DNA from 4 places in the Streptomyces sp. R11 genome. Region 1 is predicted to be linked to each of the others. Evidence: riboswitches for the same ligand, from Rfam matches in the RefSeq annotation. Region 1 holds a riboswitch; each other region holds the start of a gene.
The links. A riboswitch is a leader RNA that binds a small molecule or an ion and turns the genes downstream of it on or off. The one in region 1 is predicted to bind cyclic di-AMP.
Positions count from the first base shown of each region.

Region 2: linked by a shared signal. The riboswitch ahead of AB5J55_RS25890 (NlpC/P60 family protein) and the one ahead of AB5J55_RS17255 (transglycosylase family protein) in region 1 are both predicted to bind cyclic di-AMP.
Region 3: linked by a shared signal. The riboswitch ahead of AB5J55_RS24910 (transglycosylase SLT domain-containing protein) and the one ahead of AB5J55_RS17255 (transglycosylase family protein) in region 1 are both predicted to bind cyclic di-AMP.
Region 4: linked by a shared signal. The riboswitch ahead of AB5J55_RS19960 (M23 family metallopeptidase) and the one ahead of AB5J55_RS17255 (transglycosylase family protein) in region 1 are both predicted to bind cyclic di-AMP.

Region 1 covers NZ_CP163432.1:3,809,058-3,811,249, reverse strand. The annotation lists gene AB5J55_RS17260 (transglycosylase family protein) at 1-720, shown strand, start outside; cyclic di-AMP (ydaO/yuaA leader) riboswitch at 927-1,125, shown strand; gene AB5J55_RS17255 (transglycosylase family protein) at 1,130-1,813, shown strand; gene eno (phosphopyruvate hydratase) at 2,131-2,192, shown strand, end outside.
Region 2 covers NZ_CP163432.1:5,560,049-5,562,240, forward strand. The annotation lists gene AB5J55_RS25890 (NlpC/P60 family protein) at 94-1,260, opposite strand; cyclic di-AMP (ydaO/yuaA leader) riboswitch at 1,269-1,437, opposite strand; gene pcrA (DNA helicase PcrA) at 1,803-2,192, shown strand, end outside.
Region 3 covers NZ_CP163432.1:5,362,157-5,364,348, forward strand. The annotation lists gene AB5J55_RS24905 (HAD family hydrolase) at 1-440, shown strand, start outside; gene AB5J55_RS24910 (transglycosylase SLT domain-containing protein) at 476-1,240, opposite strand; cyclic di-AMP (ydaO/yuaA leader) riboswitch at 1,246-1,414, opposite strand; partial or broken gene AB5J55_RS24915 (CocE/NonD family hydrolase) at 1,701-2,192, opposite strand, start outside.
Region 4 covers NZ_CP163432.1:4,378,428-4,380,619, forward strand. The annotation lists gene AB5J55_RS19960 (M23 family metallopeptidase) at 188-1,213, opposite strand; cyclic di-AMP (ydaO/yuaA leader) riboswitch at 1,225-1,382, opposite strand; gene AB5J55_RS19965 (PP2C family protein-serine/threonine phosphatase) at 1,629-2,192, opposite strand, start outside.

The DNA of each region.
Region 1 (2,192 bases):
GACCAGGGAACCAAGCCCTGGGGTACCTGTGCGGTGCTCAACGGGCTCACCCCGAAGAACGGCTTGGTCGACCTCGACACCGGAGTGGGGGACGACTCACCCTCCGAGGTGTCCGGATCCTCCGGCTTGCTCGATTCGTCCGGCTCGTCGAGTTCATCCAATTCGTCTGACTCCTCGGGTTCCTCGAACTCGTCGGACTCGACCGATGGACCGTCGAGTTCATCGAGCTCGTCGAGTGAATCCCCCAGTGCTTCGTCCGAATCGCCCCGGGATTCATCCTCTTCTCCCTCTTCCTCCCCTTCCTCGTCGGCCAAGGCGGACAGCTCGGCGAAGCCTGACGCGTCACCTGACGCCAAGGCCTCACAGTCGCCCGACAGCTCCCCCGTGGAGACCCCGGACGGGGACAATCAGGACAACTGGGTGCAAGATGTGGGCGCCTGGAGCCTCGTCGACACCAGTACGCTCACCGGCGAGGCGGCCGGCTCCGGGCGTCACCGCGGGTCCAGTGCCGACGAGAGTGAGGCTGCCGACCCGGCCGCCGAGCCCTCCGGTCGCCATGCCTCGTACAAGGTCCGGGCCGGCGACACTCTGGCCTCCATCGCCGACTCCCTTGACCTCGACGGCGGGTGGCGGGCGCTGTACGACGCGAACAAGGGCGCCATCGGTGCCGACGCGAACGACATCGCCCCCGGTCAGACCCTGGACGTCCCCGTCGAATAAGGGCCGAACGGGGCGAAAAACAGCGGGAGTTCGCGTCACCTTTCGCACCTGAATGTCCGTTTTAAATGCAGTGAGAGATAGATCTCAGAAGCCCTGATCGTCTTTGTAATTCCGGGAATCGGGTGTCTACGGTCGTGATCGCTCGTCACCACGAGCCCCGGCTGCCGCAACGCCGAATCCTGCCAGCGGCCGCACGGGAACAGTCGTCGCGTCAAGCGCCGTAGGCAGGAGCGGGGGACCCAAGGTAAGCGCCGGGTCCGGCAGTTGAGGCCTTTCGGGGCCGCACGCCGGAGTCGGCTTGGGGTGAAGCCGCGCAACGCGAGCCGAAAGGCGGACGAGCGCGGCCGGGCAACTCAACCGGCCCGAACCCGACAGCTCACCTCGCAGGCGTCGGTGAGGGGATCCAACCATGCTGTTTTCCAGCAAGGGCAAGCACCGTCGTCCGTCCAAGGCCGCCCGCGCCATAGCCGTCGTCGGCGTCGCCGGCGCCGCCGCCGTCGCCGCCCCGCTGATGGCGGCCGGCAGCGCCTCCGCCGCCACCGCCTCCGAGTGGGACGCCGTCGCCCAGTGCGAGGCCGGCGGCAACTGGTCGATCAACACCGGCAACGGCTACTACGGCGGCCTGCAGTTCTCCGCCTCCACCTGGGCCGCGTACGGCGGCACGGCGTACGCCTCCACCGCCGACAAGGCCACCAAGGCCCAGCAGATCGAGATCGCCGAGAAGGTTCTCGCGGGCCAGGGCAAGGGTGCCTGGCCGCACTGCGGCACCGGCCTGTCGAGCGCCGCGTACAACGGCTCCGGCTCCTCGCAGAGCACCGAGGACGCCCCTCGCGCCACCGAGGAGCAGCCGGCCTCCCGCTCCGCCGAGCGTCCGGCGGCCGAGAAGAAGTCGACCAAGACCGTCACCACCCCGACCGGCAAGAAGGTCAAGAAGGGCGACGGCGAGTACAAGGTCGCCAAGGGCGAGACCCTCAGCTCGATCGCCGAGAAGAAGAAGGTCAAGGGCGGCTGGGAGAAGCTGTTCCAGCTGAACAAGGACATCGTCGAGGACGCCGACCTGATCTACCCGGGTCAGCAGCTGCACCTGAAGTAATACGCGGCCACAAGCTGAACCGCAGAGCCCTCACATCCGTGGAACTCATCATGAAGACCTCGTGAGGGTCACCCCCGTCCCCCACGGGCTCCCCGCCCCGGTGCGTGTTCCCCCGTACGCACCGGGGCGGGGCTTTTTCTTTCCCTGTAAGTCACCCGCCCTTTGTTCCGGTAGGAAACAATGGGTACGGTTCGGTCCTGTCCACGGGACGGTCGGTCGGCTGCCGATGTCCCCGGGGCGGTTAGGCTCTAGTCGCAAGGCTCACAGCCCCGCACCACCAGCGACACAGTGCTTCACATCCCAAGAAGGAGATACTCGTGCCGTCCATCGACGTCGTCGTAGCCCGGGAAATCCTGGACTCCCGAGGCAATCCCACGGT
Region 2 (2,192 bases), 1.8 Mb from region 1:
TCCCCTTGTCGCCGTACGCGGGTGCGGGTGCGGGTGCGTTCATCCGTGCCACCACGCGCGCGTGACGGTGCGCCACGCGCGCGTGTGTGCTCGTCAGGCCGGGCGGACCACGCTGTGGATCGACGACTCTCCGTCGTAGAAGATCGACTCCTCGCGGACGTACGCGCCGGGCTTCGGGGCGTGGATCATCATGCCGTTGCCTATGTAGAGGCCCACGTGCGTGATGTCGTCGTAGAAGAAGACGAGGTCGCCGGGCTGGGCGCTGGAGACGGAGACCGTGGTGCCGGCGTTGACCTGGTCGTAGGTGACGCGCGGGATGTCGACGCCTGCGGCCTTCCAGGCGGCCTGGGTGAGGCCGGAGCAGTCGTAGGAGTCGGGGCCGGTGGCGCCCCAGACGTACGGCTTGCCCACCTGGGAGCGGGCGAAGGCCAGGGCCTTCTCGGCCTTGGTCGCGTACGAGGAGTCCGACGCGGATGAGTCGGAGGAGGACGAGTCGGACGAGGAGTCCTGGCTCTCCTGCTGCTGGGCCGCCTCCTGGCGCCGGCGCTCGGCCGCCTCTTGCTGGCGGGCCAGTTCCGCCGCCTTGCGGGCGGCCTCCTCCTCCTTGCGCTTCTCGATCGCGGCGAGGCGCGCCTTCTCCTCCGCCGTCAGCTTCGAGAGCAGTTCGCGTGCGTCGGCGAGCTTCTTCTGGACGGTGGACTTGGCCGTCCGCAGGTCGTTCTGCGACTTGGTGAGCGTTTCGAGGCTCTGGGCGGCCTCCTGGCGCTTCTTCATGGTCGCGGACTGCTGGGTGAAGTAGTCGTCGACCGATTCCTTCTGGCGGCCCGTCATGCGGTCCATCAGCTGGGTCTGGTCGAAGTAGTCCTGCGGGGTGTCCGCCAGGAGGAAGGTCGCCGTGTCGGGGGCCGAGGCTCCCGTGCGGTACTGGGCGGCTGCGTTGCGGCCGAGTTCCTCACGTGCGTCGTTGAGCTTCTGGGTGCGCTGGGCGACGTCGTCGAGGAGGGTGTCGACGCGCTTGCGCTGCTTCGCGGTCTTCTCCTTGGCCGCGTTGTACTTCTCGGTCGCCGACTCCGCCTGGCGGTAGAGGTCGTCGACCTTCTTCTCGACCTCCTCGAGGCTCGGCTTGTCGTCCGTCGAGGGGCTCGCGTTGGCCGTCTGGGACAGCAGGGCGACGGAGGTGAGGGCCGCCGTGGCGAGGGCGGGGGTCCGTATGCCTGCTACGCGCGTACCAGCGGGACGCGACTTGCGGTGCGACGCCAAGGGAGGCGACTCCTTCCATGCTCCGCCTACCGAGTTAGCTGTCGGGTTCGGGCGGGTGGTTCGGAAGGGTTGCCCTACGGCCGTTCCCCGGGCGGGAGTCGGGCCGATTCACCCCAAGTTCGGTGGGTCCCCGGCTCCGGGTGCACGGCGGCGCTCCGGACTCGGCGGAGGCCGTGCGGCCCGGCGTCGTTCGCCGGTGGGGGTCGTACGGCCTGTCCGGCACGGTAGCCAACTCGTGTGGCCCCTGTGAAGGTTGATGTTCGATATGCCCGATACATTTTCGTGACCTTGGCGATGTGTGCCGTGGATCGTGGTCGATGTGGGGCTGTTGGTGGTGGGTTGCGGGACTTTCGGGGATTGGGGTACGTGTCGGTGGAATTGGGTCGGTTGGGTTCAGGGGGTTGCGGATCGTAATGGGATGGTTCTGGAGGGTGAGGGGGGTGTTTGGGTGTGCGGGGTTTGAAGATCGGTGGCCCCTGAAACAGGTGATGTTCTCAGGGCGGCGGCGGGCTGTCAGTGGGGAGCCCTAGACTCGGAGAGCGATGAGCAGCCTCTTTGACGACAGCTTCCTGGCGGACCTCCAGGCCCCGCGGGCCCATGCGGAGGAACCCCCGCCGCCGCCCGAGGACGATCACGCTCCGGAGCCGGTTCCGGACGATCTGTTCGGCGGGAAGTTCGACGTGCCGCCGGACCGGGACGACTACTACCGCGACGGTGCCCCGCGCCCGGCCCTCGACGCGGCGGCGCTGCTGGAGGGGCTGAACGAGAACCAGCGTGCGGCCGTCGTCCACTCCGGTGGCCCGCTGCTCATCGTGGCCGGTGCCGGGTCCGGCAAGACGCGTGTGCTCACCCATCGCATCGCGCACCTGCTGGCCGAGCGGAATGTGCATCCGGGTCAGATCCTCGCGATCACCTTCACCAACAAGGCCGCG
Region 3 (2,192 bases), 1.6 Mb from region 1:
ACCCCACCCTGCCCGCCGTACGTGTCCGGCACCGCGACGACCTGTGGTGCGAGCCGATCAGCAAGGTCCTGCTGCGCCACCCCACCCTGTCCGACGACGAGTTGGCGGCGACGGCGCGGTCGGTGGTCGGCTCCCTCGCGACGGTCACCATGTCGGGGCCCGGGACCGTCGAACTCCAGCCATGCGGCATCACGAAGGCGACCGGTCTCGCGCTCGCCGCCGAGCATCTCGGTCTCGGCGCGCGCGAGACGATCGCCTTCGGGGACATGCCCAATGACATCCCCATGTTCGACTGGGCCGCCCGCGGGGTGGCGATGGCCAACGCGCATCCCGAACTCAAGGCGGTCGCCGACGAGATCACCCTCTCGAACGAGGACGACGGCATCGCCGTCGTCCTCGAGAGGCTGTTCGCGGGGAGCCTGGCCGACTTCGCCCGGTAGGGCATGTCGTCGGCGGCCAGGCCCCGCGCCCGGGCCTAGTAGGGACCGTTCACGTTGTCGATCGAGCCGTAACGCGCGGCCGCGTAGTTGCACGCGGCCGTGATGTTCGCGACCGGGTCGAAGGGGTCGTACACCGTCCCCGGCACGTGGTACGACGCGAAGGTCGGGTCGATGACCTGCAGGAGGCCCTTGGACGGGGTGCCCGCGACGGCGTTGGAGTCCCAGTTGTTGATGGCCTGGGGGTTGCCGGACGACTCGCGCATGATGTTGCGGTGAATGCCCTCGTACGAACCCGGAATTCCGTTTTGCGCCATGATGTCCAGCGCGTTGCGGATCCAGCCGTCCAGGTTGTTCGGGTACGTCTTCACGGAGGACTGGGTGGCCTTGGCGACGCCCGACTTCTTGGCGGGTGCGGACGCCTTGTCGGCCGACTTGCCCGGCGAGCTCGCCTTCTTCGTCGCCCGGACCTCCAGGTCGAGGCCCGGGTGGATCAGACGGGGGTCGTCGCCGACGGCCTTGCGGTTGTCCTTGTAGAGCTGCTTCCAGCCGCCCTGCACGTCGTACCGGTCGGCGATGCCGTAGAGCGTGTCGCCCTTCTTCGTGGTGTACGCGACGGTCTTGGCCTTCACGGCGGCCTGGGGAGCGGCCTGCGCGACGGTGGGGGACTGGGCCGGCTGTGCGGCGCTCGCGGTGGTCGCGCTCAGGAGCGGGATGGCGAGGGCGGCGGTCCCGGTGCCGGCTGCGATGACGTGCCGGGTGAGCGGGTTGGTGCGGGGGCGGCGGTGCTTGCCTCGGGGCATGGCGCTGTTCCTCTCCGGCGCCTGCGAGGTGAGCTGTCGGGTTCGGGCGGGAGATGCCCGGCCGCGCCGCCGTGCGGCGGCGCGACTTCACCCCGAGCCGGTCCGGGGCGCCATCAAGACGTCCGGTCCGGCGACTTACCTGGGTCCCCCGCTCCTGCCGTGCGTGTATGAGTTGCGTGGGTGGGTGGCTCGGGCGGCGGCAGGATTAGGCGTCCGCCCGACTGAGCGGGAACGTATGCGAGAGCACATGCCTGGAACAAGTGCCGTGGTCACCTGTCGGCCGGTTGACCATGGTCTGGTGCGAATGGGGCGCTTGATCCTTTGCGGTTGCCAAGCCTCAACTTGCTGTGGAGCAAGGGGAGACGTGGGTGCGCCGAGACGGTTCCATGAATGGGCGTGAGTGACCCAATTCACTGGCATCCACAAGAGCGGCAAATCGGGCAATGAATCCAACTCGCCTTTAACCGGCTGTCCGTGGAGTCCGTTTCTCCCATGTCCGGTGGAAAAGTACCTCTTCGCCCTCCATGCAGATCACCTCGTTGGAGGCGATGAAGTCCTGCCGGTCGCAGCTGATCTCCGAGCGTGTGCGCACGGTTGCGTCCCACCCCAGCTCCGGGCGGTGCAGGCGGATCGACCAGTCCGAGCGGGTGCGGGCCGACAGGGGGTCCCACTCGTTGATCGTGTACGTCTCCAGCGCTTCCTCGGTGAACTCCAGGCCGTCGGAGTACACGCGCGTGCCGCCGTACCGGGGGGCGACCTCCAGGCGCCACTCGCCCTTGGCCACGTCTCGCACGACGAGGCGCTCGGGGCGGGGCTCGTCCAGCGTGATGGGGGAGTTCACGCCGAGCGGTTCCGCCTGCTCCGGTTCCTCGAAGGTGATCGCTGTGTCGTCTGCTGACTCGTCCAACGCACGCGCGCGTACCGGAAGTTCCAGCGAGCTTCCCGACGGTTC
Region 4 (2,192 bases), 570 kb from region 1:
GGCCGCAAATTTCCCGTAAACAAGCGGACCCCGGCGCTCCGGATACCGGCAGCCCTGACGTCGGGGGGACGCCGTCAGGACTGCCGGGGATCAGGACAGGAACGCCGGGGAACAGGTGTGAACGGACTTCAGCCGGGAACTTCAGAAGGACAGCTGGGAACTTCACAAGGACAGAGGCCGTAACGCCTCAGGGCGTGAGCCCCTTGCCGCGCAGCCACGCCAGCGGGTCGATGCCGCTGGAGCTGCCGCCGGGGTGCACCTCGAGGTGCAGGTGGGCGCCGGTCACGTTGCCCGTGGCGCCCACGCGGCCGATGACGTCACCGGTGTTGACCTTCTGGCCGACGCTCACGCTGATCGAGGACTGGTGCGCGAACCAGACCTCGGTGCCGTCGTCGAGGGTGAGTTCGGTCTTGTAGCCGTACGAGCCGTCCCAGCCGGCGAACGTGATCGTGCCGCTGTGCACGGCCTTGATCAGCGTGCCGGTGGGCGCGGCGAAGTCGAGGCCCGTGTGGTACCCGGAGGACCAGTAGGCGCCGGCCTGTCCGAAGGTCGAGGTGATGGTGTAGGAGGAGGTCGGCAGCGTGTACTGCTTGGCCAGCTCGGCGAGGCGCTCGGCCTCGGCCTTCTTGCGGGCCTCCTCCTCGGCCTCTGCCTTCGCGGCGGCGGCCTTGGCCTCGGCTTCCTTCTCCGCCTTGGCGGCCGCGTCGGCGGCCTCCTTCTCGGCGGCGGCGACCGCGGCTGCGGCGGCCTTGCTGTCGATCTGGTCCTGCTGGTACTCGGCCTGCGCGATGATCCGGCTCCGCAGCGCCTCACCGGCGTCGGAACCGCCCTGCGCGGTCTCGTCGTAGGTCTCGCCCATGGTGCTGAGCGCGGTGGCCGCGTCCTCGGCGGGCTCGGAGGAGTCGTCCGAGATCAGGGGCAGGTCCGGCATGGTGATCGCGACCGGCGGCTTGCCGCTGTTCGCGCTGGCCATGCCGCCCGCGCCGACGGCGGCTATGACACCGACGCCGAGAACCGTGGAGCTGCGGGCGAGTCCCCCGCCGCGCTGCTTGGAGACGCGATGCCTGCCGCGAACGGGACGAAGGGACTCCGCGGTGGGATTCCACTCCTCGAACGGGCCCTCGTCGGTGCGGTTGCGGTCGTAGCCGAAGGTGTCGGTGCTGCGCTGGCTCGGCACGAACGGGGCTTGCGGGGCAGGCCGGTTGGACGCCACGTGGGCGTACTCCTTTCCTTCCTTCTCGCCTACCGGGTTAGCTGACGGGTTCGGAGCAGGAAGGTCTCCTACGCGCGTATACCGCCCGTGACTTCACGGTGGTATCTGCGCGATTCACCCCAAGTTGGTGGTTCCCCGGTTCCCTTTCGAGATTCGGCGCATGCGCACGGAGCCGCCTCTTGTGACGGCTGGGACGACCGCGCTGCGTTATCGAACGTTAATAGACCCGGGGTGCGGATTCCAAGCTGTTCCACTTGATCATTAACGATTTTCGCCTGGACTTACGGGTCATGAGCGGCCTAAATCGGGCGAGTTGGCCAGACCTCAGACGCCACACAGGTGTTGACGGTGTGTCAGTTGTTATGCGGAGGGGGGTCGCCCGGTCACGTCCGGTGACAAGGATCAAGGAACCGCATCATGGCCGCCGTACGGCGATGAGGGCCATGTCGTCCGCCATCCCGCCCCCGGAGTGCCGCCGCACCTCCGCCGCCAGCTTCTCCAGCAGCGCCGCCGGCTCGCAACGGGCGTTGGCCCGCCCCGCCAGTCCCGCCTCGGGGTCGTAGAACCGGTCGTCGCCGTCCCGTGCCTCGCTCAGGCCGTCGGTGTACAGGAGCAGCGTGGCCCCGCTCGGGCAGTCGGCCTCCTGAGCCCGGTCGGGCCAGACGCCCAGCTCTCGCATGCCGAGCGGCAGCGCGGGCTCGGCGGCGGGCAGCGAGCGCACGGTGCCGTCGGCGTACAGCAGCAGGGGCGAGGGATGCCCGCGGTTGACGAGGCGCACGATCCCGCTGCCGTGCGGCAGCTCGGCGAGTACGACGGTGGTGAACCCCTCGGCGGACTCGGCCCACTCACGCCGGTCGCGCTCGCGCACCAGCGCCCGCTCCAGGCGCTGTGCGACCGCCTCCAGCGTGGTCTCCTGCTCGGCGGCCTCGCGGAAGGCCCCGATGACCACGGCGACCGCGCCCACCGCTCCGATGCCCTT